DNA from 3 places in the Chitinophaga sp. W2I13 genome. Region 2 is predicted to be linked to each of the others. Evidence: riboswitches for the same ligand, from Rfam matches in the RefSeq annotation. Region 2 holds a riboswitch; each other region holds the start of a gene.
What was found. A riboswitch is a leader RNA that binds a small molecule or an ion and turns the genes downstream of it on or off. The one in region 2 is predicted to bind cobalamin.

Region 1 (5,216 bases), 180 kb from region 2:
GATCAATAAAATTGCTGCCGCCAAAAGCCATTCCTTTCCTGCTTGCCGGCGATCTTAACTGCGTACCGGAAAGTGCATCTTACCAGCTACTGCTGAAAAAATTTACCCCTTCCTGTACCGGTTGCGGGTTCACCATCCCGGTGAACAACCCCAATAGGGTGATTGACCACATTATGTGGACAAACGCCCCGGGCTTTACGGTAAAAAGCAGCAGTGTAGTAAATGAGCCGTATCCCTCGGATCATTTACCGGTGATAGCAGAAATTGTTATCAAATAGTATAATAGAGCCGCACAAGTCGCAGGATTTGTGCGGCCCCTATTATTCGCGGTTAACATGCAGCATCCCGTTTAACGTCACCAGGTTTTTAATGGCGTCCCCGATAGTGTTATTAAAATAAACATACACTTCCTTTCCTTCTTTGATCCACGCGCGGATCTCCTTTGCCCGTTGCGCCAGGTAATCATCTGTATACCCACCCTTATAATCGCCGGCGGGCCCATGAAACCGCAGGTATACAAAATCAGCCTTTGCATTAAGTCGTTCATTCCTTGATTTTGGAATGTCATGCAGCACGATGCTGCATTCATATTCATCTGCCAGCTCATACACTTCCCCGATGTACCAGGAGCTGTGCCTGAACTCCAGCGCTACTTTCCAGCCATCCGCGGGATTAATGCCCTGTACTATATCCAGCAGTTGTTCTACCTGGCCATATTGCTCCACCGTTACACCGGGTGGAAACTGTATTAACAGGCATCCTTTCTTCGCTCCGGCCTCATTGATCACTTCCATAAAACGAATCACATCCGCTTCCTGGAATGCCAGCTGCTTCACATGGGTGATGTCGCGCCATAACTTGAAGGTGAAAACAAAATCATCCGGTACTGAGTCCGCCCACTTTTTTACCGTTGCGGCCTGGGGTACTTTGTAGAAGGAGCTGTTGATTTCAATGCTGTTAAACAGGGAGCCATAGTAAGTGAGCCGGCTTTTATCCCGGAAAGCGGGAGGATAGGCCAGCTTGTTAGGCACGGGTAGTACGAGTCCGCTTGTGCCCGATTTATAGATGCCTTTGGTTTTTTTTGCCATGCAAGGGGTAAAGCAAAAATCTAACCAGTGGGGATGGTAATAGCCAGGAATACTTTTTGTATAGAAACCGTAAATCCGCTTCCCCTAAAAACTATCCGTTATGACATCATTCACCGACTTCTTCACCACTTATGGCCGGGCCTCCTTAGGCAACGATACAAGTATCATCGCCAGTTGTTATGCAGAAAACTTCATGGCCGCCGGGCCATCGGGAAGCATGACTTTTAAAAATGATGAAAAGTTCACGCAATGGCTGGAAGAGATGTTTAAATTTAACCACAAGGTCGGCATGCAGGAAATGAAAGTCATTAAAGTAGAAACGTCGCCGATGGGGAAATACTATACCAGGGCGCTGGTCAGATGGGGCGCTGTTTTCTCAAAAAATCCGGAGGAAGTCATTGAATTTGAGATTACTTACATTTTACACCATCTTAATGATGCACTCAAAATAATCATGTATATCAGTCATGAAAACGAGGAAGATGTTTTAAAAGAGAAAGGCATCATCAGTTAGGCGCTGGTACAAATACAAAATCAGTATATTGTAAGAAAAAAAATGCGCCGTATTATACTCAGCTTCGTACTTATCATCATGGGTGCCTCTCTCTACGCCCAGGCACCGGAGGAAGCAGTGAAAGCTGCTATTAACCAGCTGTTTACTGCCATGAATAATTCAGATAGTGTAGCGGTGGCCGCCTGTTTCGCGCCGGGAGCGATATTGCAGTCGGTGATGGAAGACAAAGCAGGCAAGCAAACTATCCACACCACGCCGGTCAATGAATTTTCCTCTTTTATAGGCAGACTCCCGGCCCAGGCGGCGGACGAGCGTATTGTATTTGGCTCCGTCCTGATAGATGGCCGGCTGGCTGCTGTATGGACACCCTACCGCTTCTTCTTCAAAGGACAGTTTTCCCACTGTGGGGTAGACTCCTTCCAACTGGTGAAGCTCCCGGATGGGTGGAAAATCCAATATCTCATCGACACCAGGCGCAAAGACAATTGTGAAGAATCAGCCATGGCAAAATAATACCTGCACCCGCCCTGACCCGGTATTACCTCGCGCATGCTTCACAGATGCGTGAAACCAGCGTATTCGTTGCGTAACCCATGCACTATGCATACAGTCCGCATGCACTACTCATGCACTACTCATGCACTCATGATGCACTCCCATGCACTATCAATGCACTATCAATGCACTATCCCTGTCAAAAACCAGGGTTTCGGTCAGCTTTCAGGGTGGATATGCCCACATGGATACCGCTCCCGTTTTGAATCGATCAAATAATAACCTACTTTTGCCCCGCTATGGTTCAGGCATGTCCACTCCGGATATACCTGATTAAAAGGGAACTCGGGTGAAAATCCCGGACAGTCCCGCTGCTGTAAGTCTCATACAATGCTAAGGCATCGCCAATCAGACCACTGTTGAACATTCAATGGGAAGGTCGCCTGAAGCAGAGATAAGTCAGAATACCTGCCATACAACTACTTTTTTAAGCTTTCGTGGAATGAAGCTTGGGAATAAATTCAATCTGCGGGTATCCCCCGTATCTTGTCTCTTTCCTGATTATTTTTCTTATTGCGAAAGCTGTTGATGGAACATTAACAGGCTTGGGAATGATGCGTTTTAAAACACCGGCGAAAACCGCCGGGATGTTGCTGGTATTGCTCTGTGGGGTGGTGAGTGCCCTTGCACAACAGGCCGACAGCGTAAAATCCAAGGACCTCCGGGAGGTATCCGTTACAGCCCCGCGTACGGCCAGGGAAGTAAGCCCGGGGCAGAAAATGCAGGCGAAAGAACTGGAGCGGCTGGGCAGCCACTCCGTGGCGGATGCTATCCGTTTTTTTGCCGGGTTGCAGGTAAAGGACTACGGCGGTATTGGCGGTCTCAAAACCGTTGATATACGCAGCATGGGCACCAACCAGGTGGGCGTATTTTATGATGGCATTCAACTGGGCAATGCCCAGAACGGACAGGTGGACCTGGGCCGGTTTTCGCTGGATAATATGGAGGAAATCGCCCTGTACAACGGGCAGAAAAGCAACATCTTTCAGCCGGCGAAAGACTTTGGATCAGCCGGGGCCATCTATCTTACTTCTCTCAAACCTAAATTTGCACCGGGAGAAAAAACACATCTCAGGGGTACTATCAAAACCGGCTCCTTTGGCCTGTTTAATCCCTCTTTGCTATGGCAGCAGAAGATCAGCAGCAAAGTATCCGCCTCCTTCAGCACCGAATGGATCAATGCTACCGGCAGGTATAAATTCTCCTACCAGAAACGGGATGAAAACGGGCACCTGGTATATGATACCAGCGCTTACCGGAAAAACGGCGACATCAATGCCGTTCGCATGGAAGGCAGTTTCAATGGCCTGCTGAATGGCGGGGAGTGGAGCACCAAAGTGTATTATTACCAATCGCAGCGCGGCCTGCCCGGGTTCATTGTAAACGGTGTGTTCGGGCATGTGGACCGTCAATGGGATCAGAACATCTTTGTGCAATCCAGCTTCCGCAAAGATATTACCAAACGTTACAGCATCCTGCTGAACGGGAAATACGCCTACGACTATACGCGGTTCCTGGCGCCGGATACTGCCCGGCTTTATATAGATAACCACTACCGCCAATATGAAATGTATTTCTCCTTGGCACACCAGTATGCCCTTACCAACTGGTGGACCATTGCGGCTTCGGGCGACTTTCAATGGAACCGCCTGGATGCGGACCTGACCAACTTCAGCTACCCTACCCGTTATACCACACTGGCTGCTGCCGCCACAAACATCAGCTTCAACCGTTTCAGCGCACAGGCCAGCCTGCTGGCCACCTTCGTGAATGAAACTGTAAAGAAAAATGCTTCGGCGCCCTACCAGCAGAAATTTACACCGGCAGTATTTGTTTCCTGGCAGCCCATGCGCTCACCGGATTTCCGGCTTCGTGGGTTTTACAAACAGATCTTCCGCATGCCTACATTTAATGACCTCTATTATACCGAGATCGGCAACCGCTTCCTGGAACCCGAATTCGCCACACAATATGATGCAGGATTCACCTGGAATAAAACCTTTGCCAGCAGCTGGCTCACTCAGGCAGGTATCGAGGCAGACGTCTATTACAATGAAGTAAAGGATAAGATCGTAGCCGTTCCCGGCGCCAGCATGCTCAGCTGGCAAATGGAGAACCTGGGGTTTGTAAAGATAAAAGGCGTGGATGTAAAAGCAAAAGCGCTATGGCTTATAAAAAAACAGGTGCAGTTCAGCACACGGCTCACGTATACGTACCAACGCGCACAGGATTTCACCGATCCCTCCGGCAGTTTTTACGGCGACCAGATCGTTTACATTCCCCGTCACAGCGGCTCGGTGATACTGAGCGCCGACTATAAACAATGGGAAGCCAACTACAGCTTCATTTATACGGGAGAACGGTACAACAGCAAAGAAAATAAGTTAAAGAACTACGTGGAGCCCTGGTATACCAGCGATATTTCACTGGGCAAACAATTCAGTTACAAACATACCCGGTTCCATGTAACGGCACAGGTAAATAATCTCGCCAACCAGTTCTATGAAGTGGTGATCAGCTACCCCATGCCGGGGAGAAATTACCGCTTCATTTTAACCGTGAATATTTAATCGTCATGATGAAACAGCTAAGGAATACAGTATTGGTGGCCGCCCTGGCAGGACTGGCCATCACCGGTTGCCGGAAAGGAGAAAAAATTGTTCCGCCGGAAGTAACACCCGTGGATACCGCCACACCAGGATCCCTGCTCAATGGATTTTACCTGCTGAATGAAGGCAATATGGGCAGTAATAAAGCCTCTCTGGATTATTACGACTATACCACAGGCATCTACAAAAGTAATATCTATGCTACTGCCAATCCCACTACTGTAAAGGAACTGGGCGATGTAGGCAACGATATTGAAGTATATGGTACGAAGTTGTATGCCGTGATCAACATTTCCAACAAGGTGGAAGTGATGAATGCAGCCAGCACCAAACGTATCAAACAAATTGATATCCTCAACTGCCGCTATATAACTTTTGCCAACGGCAAGGCATACGTAAGCTCCTATGCAGGCCCCGTACTGATAGAACCCAATGCACCCATTGGTTTTG
Region 2 (5,216 bases):
TAAGATCGACTTCATTGGCCATGCGGCCATAGAGGCAGATGGCTGGTATGATCCTTCTGTGCATACGGGCATGCAGGCGTTCAGGAAGGGCATGGAATTCCTGGTAGATCAGCTGGATAGCAAGATGCTGGTATACGCCGCTATTTCGCCCGGTATGGCCACTGGCAGATATGTGCATATGCGCCGTATCGCCTGCGATGCGTTTAAAAACATTGACGAAACAGCCTATACCCTTAATGCTACCAGTTTGGGTTGGTGGCAGAATGAAGTATACGATTTTACCGATGCAGATCACGTAGTGTTTGCGGGCGCCAGTCCCGGTGAGAACAGAGCCCGCCTTGCCTCTGCCATCGTTACCGGCACCGTTGTTACCGGCGACGATTATGCTGAGCACAGCAGCGCTTCCGGCGTGGCACAGCAGCTGTTGCAAAACCGCGAGGTGCTGGAAGCCGCACAGTTGCCTAATGGTTTTGTTCCGGTAGATCACCATACCGGCGAAACCCCCTCCAGCCTGTTTGTACACAACAGCGGCCGGTTTACATACCTGGCCGTGGTGAACTATAACAGGAAAGCCACCGCTTTCGAAGCTGATTTTGATAAGCTGGGACTCAGCCCCGGGGAATATCTCTGTAAAGAATTATTCTCCGGTAAAACATCCAGGGAGAAAGGGAAGATCCATGTAACGGTAGACGCTGCGGACGCCATGATCTTCCGGTTGGAGAAGAAATAAGGACCGGTATACCCGGAAGCGCAGCTATATGCCGTTTTTATTATTTTTATCTCTAACTTTAATAAAAAAAATGGAAAATAGAGGGCTGCTTTTTATTCCGGATATAAGTGGCTTTACCCGTTTTGTGAATGAAATAGAGATTGAGCACAGCCGCCATATTATCCAGCAACTGTTGGAACTGCTGATAAACGCTAATCAGTCGGGCCTGGAAGTGTCTGAAGTGGAAGGCGACGCCATCCTGTTCTATAAGTTTGGATCCCCGCCGGAGCTGGAAGTACTGTATAAGCAGGTGGAAAAGATGTTCTGCGAATTTCACCGGTACCTGGTCAATTACAATCACCGCAAAATTTGCCAGTGTAAAGCATGTGTATCCGCTATTGACCTTACCCTGAAGGTAATTACCCACTATGGCGAGTTTACCACCTACCAGGTAAAGAATTTCAGTAAGCTGATAGGGAAAGATGTGATAGTGGCGCACCAGTTGTTGAAAAATGATATAGAACAGCATGAATACTGGCTGGTAACAGATAACCTGTTGCATGATGAGCCGCCGGAAGGACTGGCGCAATGGATGACATGGGATGCCAGCATCAAACAAACAGAAACCGGTAATATTTCTTTTCACTACACGCATTTAAGTGAACTGCGCAATACCTTACCACCTGATCCCGATCCACAGATAGAGCTTAAAAATAAAACGAAAATGATTTCTGTGTCGAAGGAATTTGACCGGGATATAAAAACGCTCATTTATAGCGTCGTGCATTTTGAGTTCAGGCACCTGTGGCAACCCGGTGTGGTGGCAATAGACGAAGTAGAACATTTTCTGCCCGGCGTAGGTAGCCGTCACCGGCATGTGATGGATAATGGCGAACATGTGATAATGTTCACCAGCAGTTTTTCGTACGATCCGGAACAAAAGGCGTTGTTCAGTGAAACAGATGAGAAGCGGCATAACGCTTTCTACTATACGGTGGAAAAGGTAACAGACCAGAGAAGCCGGTTGACTATTGATTATTATCTCCCTAAAAATTTTATACGGCAATGGCTTTTCCGGCTCACGGAAAAAGATAAGGTAGAAGTGGGTTTATGGAGGTCGCTCGAAAAGCTGGAGCCTGTGGTAATGAATATGAAGTTGCCGCTGGATTTTTAAGAAAAGAGGCGACTCGCAGGAGTCGCCTCTTTTTATTTCTTCCTCTACTCATGAAATACAGGCATGGCGGGGAAATACCATCCGTTGTAAGTAATCGTTTTTTTCAATGTGGCCGTAGTGGCATCATACATCAGCACCCTGTTCACATCCCCGGTGAAGGAACCGTTCAGCGTAGTCATCACCAGTTCATTTTTATCCTTGTTATACGCTGCGCCGGCGCCATAGAAATACTGGCCGGAAGGCAGTGTAATAAAAGGAGATGCAAGAGATGCCGTGTTACCAATGATATAGCGATACAGTTGGGTGCCACCGGCAAAGCCGTTGTTACGCACAATGTAAACGGCATTTTCCGTTGTAGAGGCAGTGATGGCAGCATGACGCCATGCGCCCCATGGGGAAGGTACCGTGAAAGGCAATTTCACTGCGGTTCGCGCCAGTGTAACCGGATCTATGCGGATCAGGGAATCTGCGTTGGTGGCATATACGCCGCCATCTTTACCGGCAGCAAAGGCCAGGTTGGCTGCGCCGAATTTTTTTACTACGGCATAGGTACTGCTGTTTAAAGCAACGATACCATCTGTTTGGGATAACACAAAAATATAGCTGCCGGCTTTTAACATATCACCGGTATAACCCGCTACACCAGTTACTTTAGCACCTACAGCAAGGGAAGGTAACGTGATGGGATATACGCCGTCCTTTGCACTCAGCAATCCGCGGGTGGCATCCACACCGATAAAAGCATGACCATCATTACCCGGCAGGGTGGTAATACGGCCGGTTTCCACGAGGCTGCCGGCATCTGTCACTACCAGCGGGCCGCCTGCTTTTACAACAATATACATTTTACCGTTGAAGATAGTAGCATACTGCAGCGTGTTGGATGGGCCACCCAATGCGCCTGCGGGGTTCTCTGCATGATAAATGTTAGGTACAAGACTATCGCCGCTGTAGGAGTAGAAATGCAGGTCACCGGTGCCGTGACCAAACCACCCTTCGTTGGCGATAAAAAATCCATTGCCGTATTTGCCGGCGATTAATGAAGCCGTAACACCGCCGGTACCCGTTTCGCTTGTGCGTTGGCGTTCGAGCGGCTGTAACGCATCATCTTTTTGGCAGGAAGCAACAAACAGCATCAGTGCTGCAGACAGAAAGGATAATAACTGTTTTTTCATATTTATTGTTTTATTAAGAAAATACAACGCACGTTTCTCCCGGGGCAAAACCCTGGAGAAATGATCATAATACCGGCTATCCTCCGGAATTACGCCTAAGGCTAAACGAAAAAAAATAACAGCGCATAAAATGGCTGGCAGGCCCACATTCACAGCATTTCACCCGAAAGCGTTGAATGATTAATTACAAGAGGCAGGTCTTCTGGCTTACCTGCTTTTCCGGGACCTTCCCATCTGCCGGACAGGCAGACAGTGGTATGGAGTTCATCCGGAAAAACAATTTATCTGACGATAAATGCAGGATTACAGCTACGGGGATAGCTCCGGTTTTACACCGGATTCCCTTTTAATCCGCCACGGGGCGGAACCAAATGCGGAAGCAAACCTACGGTAATTAGGTATAATTGCCAAAATGATGTGGTAGGAGGAATTTCAGTGGATGGGTTGCCTTTGTAACCTGTTAACTCATAAAAAAAGCGTGATGCAATTCAACATTGCACCACGCTTTACAAACAATATTTCTATAAAACTTATCCCTTCATCTGCCACGCCTTCGTTTTGGTAAACGCTCTCAATCCCTGGTGCGATAACGTTGCGCCAAAGCCGGAGTGCTTCCTGCCCGCCCACGGCAATCCTGCTGTAACCCGGTCGCAACAGTTCCAGTAGCCGGTACCCGCATTTACCTGCGAAAGGATTTCCTGCGCCCTTTCACCATTGGAAGAGTATACCGATGCAGTAAGACCATACTCCGTATCGTTCATTAGTTGAATAGCTTCTTTATCACTGGTTACTTTCATGATGCCTATCACCGGGCCAAAGCTTTCTTCCTGCATAATTTTCATGTTGTGATCCACATCCGTGAGAACGGTGGGCTCAAAGAAGTTGCCATCATGTACAATGATATGACCGCCGAGTTTCAGCGTGGCGCCTTTTGCACGGGCTTCCAGTACCTGGTTTTCGAGTACTTTTAACTGTTCCTTTCTCGTGATGGCGCCAAAGTACACGCCGTCGTCTGTAGGTAGTCCCAGTTTCCACGACTTCACTGCTTTTACAAATTCAGCTACATATTCATCGTATACTTTTTCATGTACATAAATGCGTTCTACTGCGCAGCAGCTCTGACCGTTGTTATAAAAGGCGCCGTCGGCTGTAGCTGATGCCACTGCTGCGATATCTTCGATGTCGTCTGTTACATACAGCGGATCTTTTCCACCCAGTTCGAGTTGACAGGGCAGCATCCTGGAAGCAACTTTTTCATAAATGTATTTACCGGTTTTATAAGAGCCGGTAAAGAAGTAGCCGTCTACCCGCAGATCCATGAGGCTTTCGCCGGTGGCTTTCCCGCCAATGGCTACCTTGAAAGCATTTTGCTCAAGACCGGCATAGTAAAAAAGTTTCTCTATTTCCATACCCGTTAGAGTAGCATATTCGGAAGGTTTATACAACACAGTATTGCCCGCCAGCAGGGCCGGAATAAAAACATTTACACCTACCAGGTAGGGATAATTCCAGGCGGAGATATTGCAGATAACGCCCAGTGGTTCGTAGGAGATTTTTTCTTTTAAGCTATCTGTATTCGTTACCCATTCGTCCGACAGGTACTTCTCTGCGTTCTCCAGCATCCAGTTAATCCTGGCTACGGCGCCGTTGATTTCATTGCGTGATTGCTGCAATGGTTTTCCGGTTTCAGCTGTAAGCACGCCCGCCAGTTTTTCCACTCTCTTTTCCAGCTGCTGGTTGAACCGGGTAATTACTTTGATGCGTTCTGCCAGTGGCTTGGCCGACCAGCGGTCGAATGCCAGCCGCAGCAACGCGGTTTTTTCAACTACCCTTGCCAGTGAATCTTCTCTGAGAACGGCGAGGGTTTGTGCGGTGGCAGGATTAAAGATTCTCATTTCGTATGGTTTCTAACTGCTTGAAGAAATTGTGTTTTGATTTGCTGGGAAAGCGGGTTGTTTTCTTTCTCCGGCATTCTTTCCGGATGCCATTGCACGCAAAGCATAAAGCCTTTACCGGTTTTATCTTTGAACTCAATACCCTCAATCATTTCATCGCTGGTGTCGGAGGTGGCGCTTACCATAATATTATTTCCCAGCCTGGCCGGGTGGATGCCCTGGTGATGCGCGCTGTTCACCTGTCCTTTTTCCTGGCCGGTAAT
Region 3 (5,216 bases), 170 kb from region 2:
ATTTAAAATCAGCAAATGCATCCAGTAACTCCATCTGCGAACGCGAGGTTTCGATGGTGATTACATCTGCATCCATCGCTGCAATATGCTCAATGATATCGTTAAATTCACTGTAGCACATGTGTGTATGGATCTGCGTTTCATCCTTTACGCCGCTGGCGGAAATGCGGAACGCCTGTACCGCCCATTCCAGGTAAGCTGCGCGGTTTTCTTTACGCAAAGGTAAGCCTTCCCGGATAGCAGGTTCGTCTATCTGGATCACCTTAATGCCTGCCTGCTCCAATGCCACTACTTCATCGCGGATAGCCCACGCGATCTGGTTGGCCGTAGTGGAACGGGGCTGGTCGTCCCGTACAAAGGACCATTGCAAAATGGTAACCGGACCGGTGAGCATGCCTTTCATCAGTTTATCGGTATGCGCCTGCGCAAAACTGCTCCAACGCACGGTCATGTTTGCCGGACGGCTTACATCTCCAAAAATAACCGGTGGTTTTACACAACGGCTGCCATAGCTCTGTACCCAGCCATTTTTTGTAAACAGGAATCCCTGCAGTTGCTCACCAAAATATTCTACCATATCATTCCGTTCAAACTCACCATGTACCAGTACATCCAGGCCAATCTCCTCCTGCCAGCGGATCACCTCTATGGTCGCTTTTTCAATGGCGGCTTCATATTGTTCGGTGGTCAGCTCTCCTTTTTTCAGGCGCGCCCTTAACTGACGGATATCATCTGTTTGCGGGAAAGAGCCGATCGTAGTTGTAGGAAACAGTGGCAGTCCAAACTGCTGCTGCTGGATGTTTTGACGCACCGGGAACGTACTGTTCCTGCGTGCATCTGCGGCGGTAAATGCCGCTATCCTCTCTTTCACTTCTTTCCTATGAATCAGCGGCGAGGTGGCCCTGTTATGGATAGCTGCTTTATTGGCTTCCAGCAGCGCCGTATTGCCGTTCACAATATCACGCAGCTCATTCAGTTCCTGCAATTTCTGTTTGGCAAAGGCCATCCAGTTTTTAATTTCGGGAGACAGGGCTGTTTCGTTATCCAGGTCGCACGGCACATGCAGCAATGAGCAGGAAGGAGCAATGGCGATACGGTCTTTTCCTAACACGTTTACTGCCTTTTGTATCTGCTGTAAAGATTTTTCATAATCATTTTTCCAGATATTCCTGCCATCCACTACACCCAGCGAGAGGTGCAAAGAAGTATGGGCAATAGCTGTATCGAGGATATCTTCCAGTTGCAACGGGCAACGCACGAGATCGAGGTGCAATGTTTGCACCGGCAATGCCAAAGCCACCGGCAGATTCTTTCCATAGCATTCAAAATAAGAAGCCAGGAGAATATGCAGTTGGGGGAAGGCTGCATGAATTTTCGTGTAGGTATTCGTAAACACCTGCAGGGCTGCTTCATCCAGGTCGAGCGACAGGCAGGGCTCATCGAGCTGCACAACTTCTGCGCCGGCTTGTGTGAGCTGCGACAGCACCTCCAGGTATACCGGCAGCAGTTTATCTATCAGCGATAAACGGTTGAAGCCGGCCGTTTTCTCTTTTCCGAGTAACAGGAAAGATACCGGGCCAAGGATCACGGGTTTAGCAGCATAGTTTTCTTTTTTTGCCTCGAGAAACTGCGCTGTTACTTTGCGGGAGAAGAAATGAAATGTTTGGTCTGCCGTAAATTCCGGAACGATATAATGATAATTGGTATCAAACCACTTTGTCATTTCCATGGCGGTGATATCGTCGCCATCGCGCTGGTAGCCGCGCGCCATGGCGAAGAGCAGGTCTGTTTCAGGAAGTTTCTTCTCCTGCAAGGTGCGGTAGCGTTGTGGCACAGCGCCCACCATCAGGGAAGTGTCGAGCACCTGGTCGTAAAAGGAAAAATCATTGCAGGGAATCCAGTCGATCCCTTTCTGTTGCTGCAGCTCCCAGTTGTGTAAACGGATATTACGGGCGGTTGCCTGTAATTCATCAAGAGTAATTTTGCCTGCCCAGTAGCTTTCGCAGGCTTTCTTCAATTCACGCTGGCTACCTATCCTCGGATAGCCTAAGTTGTGGATAATCATTACTGATTGTTTAAAAGGTGATACATGACGTTCACGCTCTTTTATATAGTACAGCAATGTTTTTGAGAAAATAATACGGAAGGAGAAGGTATGGCAGATACAAGAACAAGCATATAGTATACATGATTCCATCATGCATACGCCTGTTCTGATAATTACCGATACCGAAACCTGACACGCTTCAATCCCCGAAAGCATTGTCAAAGTGAAATAAAGGCAGGTCTCCTGGCTTGTTCCGCTGGTAAACACCTTCCCATTCCTGGCCGGAACAGTGGCATATTATTTACCAGTTGCAGTGCATGTGCGCTGCCGGAAGCTTACAGTTGCGGGACAGCCTGTGATTTGCACACAGTTCCCTTTTAATCCCGCTTTTCAGCGGGAACCATTATTTGCTTCGATTAGTAATACATAAAGAACCGGCGCGAAGATAGTAAATCCCCGCAACTATCAAATCCGTTTCGTTTTCTTACAATTTCGGGCCGGGCGAAAAGCGGAGTTTTACATCATAAAAACAAACAGCTATGAAACAGACAAACATACTGATCACCGGCGCCACCGGACACATTGGTACTACATTGGCTAAACAGTTATCGGCACAAGGCATTCCCTTCCGCGCCATGGTGCGCACAACAGACAATAACGTAAATGCCCTTGCCGCCTTACCCGGCGCTGAAATAGTAACCGGCGATTTCAACGATGCCAACAGCTTAGCCCTTGCACTTAAAGGAATAGAGCGGGCTTTCCTGCTTACCAACTCTTCTGAAGCAGCGGAAAAACTGCAAAGCAATTTTGTAACGGCCGCCGTTAAAAGCGGGTTACCGCATATCGTAAAGCTCTCGCAACTCCATGCGGACGCACAATCGCCCGTACGTTTTTTACGGTATCATGCCGCTGTAGAAGAAAAGATCCGTGTATCCGGTATGGCATATACTTTTCTGCGGCCCAATTTATTTATGCAGGGGCTATTGGGTTTCCGTGAAACAATTGCCAGCCAGAACAAATTCTTTGCTACCGCCGGCGACGCTCCCATCAGCGTAGTAGACACCCGCGACATTGCCGCCATAGCTGCGGCTGCCCTCACCGGCAATGGGCATGAAGGCAACACCTACGATATCACCGGCCCGCAATCACTCACCCATGCCGCACTCGCAGAAACGCTATCCAATGCACTGGGGCGCACTATCCGCTACATCAACGTTACCGCAGCAGAGTTACTGCCCGCCCTTCTCCACGCCGGATTCCCCGCCTGGCAGGCAGAGGGCCTCATCGAAGACTATGCCCACTACGCACGCGGCGAAGCGGCGGCCGTTTCCTCCGCTGTAATGGATATAACCGGCAGGCCGGCGCGCGACTTCGCCGCCTTCGCCGGCGAGTATGCACCGGCGTTTACCTGAGCGGATTTTGTCTTTCTCAGGATTACGCTGATTATACTGATTAATTGGATTTTGTTCTTTGGGATTTTTAAAGGATTTGGGGAGATAGAAGCGGATTTTGTCTTTCTCGCTGATTACGCTGATTATACTGATTTTACTTTTTGGATTTATAAAGGATTAAGAGAGATAGAAATGGAAATATTTGCTTTTATCTCCCTTAATTATTATCAATCTAAAAATCCAAAAGTAAAATCAGTATAATCAGTATAATCAGCGTAATCAGCGAGAAAGACAAAATCCGCTGCAAAATTTTACACGAATTTCCCGCCAATTGCTTACTTTAGTTATCAAATCGAGCAACCAGTGAGCAATGAAGAAGCGGTTTTGCTGCAACGGCTACAGCAAGGGGATACTGAAGCGTATATCACCTTATATGATCAGTATTACCCCTCACTTTACACTTATATTCTCCACTTCATCAATATCCCGGAACTGGCCGAAGATGCACTGCAGGAAGTGTTTATAAAGATCTGGGAGATTAGGGAGCGGATCAACCCTGAATTGTCATTCAGTGGTTATCTGTACCGTATTACCCGGAATCATGTATTTAAGTTAATGAAGAAGATCAGCGCCGACGCAGCGCTCCGTTTACAGGTAATGCAGGAACTGCAGCATCAGACGGAAGATGCGGACACCCGGTTATTATGGAAACAATACGAATCTTTATTACATAAGGCCATTGCGCAATTGCCCCCTCAGCGGCAAAAAGTGTTCAGGCTATGCCGGGAAGAAAGCAAAAGCTACGAAGAAGTAGCCGTAGAACTGGGCATCTCCCGCAATACAGTAAAGGAACATATGGTGCTGGCCATGAAAAGTATTAAATTTTTCTTCTATACTAATACCGACGGTATTCTTCCCCTGTTACTGGTTTCCGGGGTTCTCCTCAACTCCTCCAAATAATTTTTTTTCTCCCGGACCACCCTACCTGCTTTTTTTGGGATAGTATATATATGCCCACGGAAAGGAACAATGAATATTACCAATTATTGCTGCAACGCTGGCAACAACGGACTTGTAGTCCGCAGGAAGCCCTTGAACTGATGGATTACCTGCGGGACAAGGATTCCGACAGGACGCTCCTGAACGAAATGCAGGCCGCATTCCGGCAGGTGAAGCCGGATAACGGCTCCCACTCCGGCGAACCCGGCGAAAGGGTCCGGAAAGGGCTGTTACAGCATATCCAGGGCGCCCCGGTAATATCCATGTCCCGCTCCCGGAGGAATTATGGTCCGTTTAAACTCGCCGCCGCGGCAGCCGTGATAATCGGGCTCGCTCTTCCGGCCATTTATTTTTTCAGGCAGCCAGTGGTTAGCCCGATGGCCACTACAGCGAAAAAGACGCCCGCAGATGTGGCGCCCGGTCAGCATAAAGCGGTACTCACCCTGGCCAACGGGGAAAAGATAGTGCTGGACAGCGCCGGTATCCAACAACTGGCACAACAGGGCAATAGCGCCATCCGCAACCAGGGCGGACAACTGGTATATGTAAAAACAAAGGGAGCCAGCAGCGCTCCTATCTATAATACACTTACCACGGCGGCAGGTGAAACCTATCCGCTGGTATTGGCCGATGGCAGCAGGATTTGGCTGAATGCAGCCTCTTCGATCCGCTTCCCGGCTACTTTTTCAGGCGATGAACGCCGGATTGAGCTTACCGGCGAAGCTTACTTTGAAATTGCACATGATGCGCACCGGCCCTTCCGTATCCAGGTAAACCAG

Region 1: it holds a riboswitch for cobalamin, as region 2 does, so the genes downstream of both, QFZ48_RS02925 (TonB-dependent receptor plug domain-containing protein) here and QFZ48_RS03675 (DUF5074 domain-containing protein) in region 2, are expected to answer to the same signal.
Region 3: it holds a riboswitch for cobalamin, as region 2 does, so the genes downstream of both, metE (5-methyltetrahydropteroyltriglutamate--homocysteine S-methyltransferase) here and QFZ48_RS03675 (DUF5074 domain-containing protein) in region 2, are expected to answer to the same signal.

Annotation. Positions count from the first base shown of each region.
Region 1 covers NZ_JBNPWD010000001.1:724,468-729,683, forward strand. The annotation lists gene QFZ48_RS02900 (endonuclease/exonuclease/phosphatase family protein) at 1-58, shown strand, start outside; gene QFZ48_RS02905 (endonuclease/exonuclease/phosphatase family protein) at 12-278, shown strand; gene QFZ48_RS02910 (DUF72 domain-containing protein) at 321-1,088, opposite strand; gene QFZ48_RS02915 (hypothetical protein) at 1,189-1,602, shown strand; gene QFZ48_RS02920 (nuclear transport factor 2 family protein) at 1,645-2,115, shown strand; cobalamin riboswitch at 2,381-2,587, shown strand; gene QFZ48_RS02925 (TonB-dependent receptor plug domain-containing protein) at 2,709-4,727, shown strand; gene QFZ48_RS02930 (YncE family protein) at 4,733-5,216, shown strand, end outside.
Region 2 covers NZ_JBNPWD010000001.1:899,645-904,860, reverse strand. The annotation lists gene QFZ48_RS03685 (hypothetical protein) at 1-730, shown strand, start outside; gene QFZ48_RS03680 (DUF2652 domain-containing protein) at 801-1,883, shown strand; gene QFZ48_RS03675 (DUF5074 domain-containing protein) at 1,928-3,058, opposite strand; cobalamin riboswitch at 3,234-3,445, opposite strand; gene QFZ48_RS03670 (aldehyde dehydrogenase family protein) at 3,589-4,953, opposite strand; gene QFZ48_RS03665 (gamma-glutamyl-gamma-aminobutyrate hydrolase family protein) at 4,950-5,216, opposite strand, start outside.
Region 3 covers NZ_JBNPWD010000001.1:732,017-737,232, forward strand. The annotation lists gene metE (5-methyltetrahydropteroyltriglutamate--homocysteine S-methyltransferase) at 1-2,065, opposite strand, end outside; cobalamin riboswitch at 2,264-2,467, opposite strand; gene QFZ48_RS02950 (SDR family oxidoreductase) at 2,587-3,459, shown strand; gene QFZ48_RS02955 (RNA polymerase sigma factor) at 3,802-4,398, shown strand; gene QFZ48_RS02960 (FecR family protein) at 4,449-5,216, shown strand, end outside.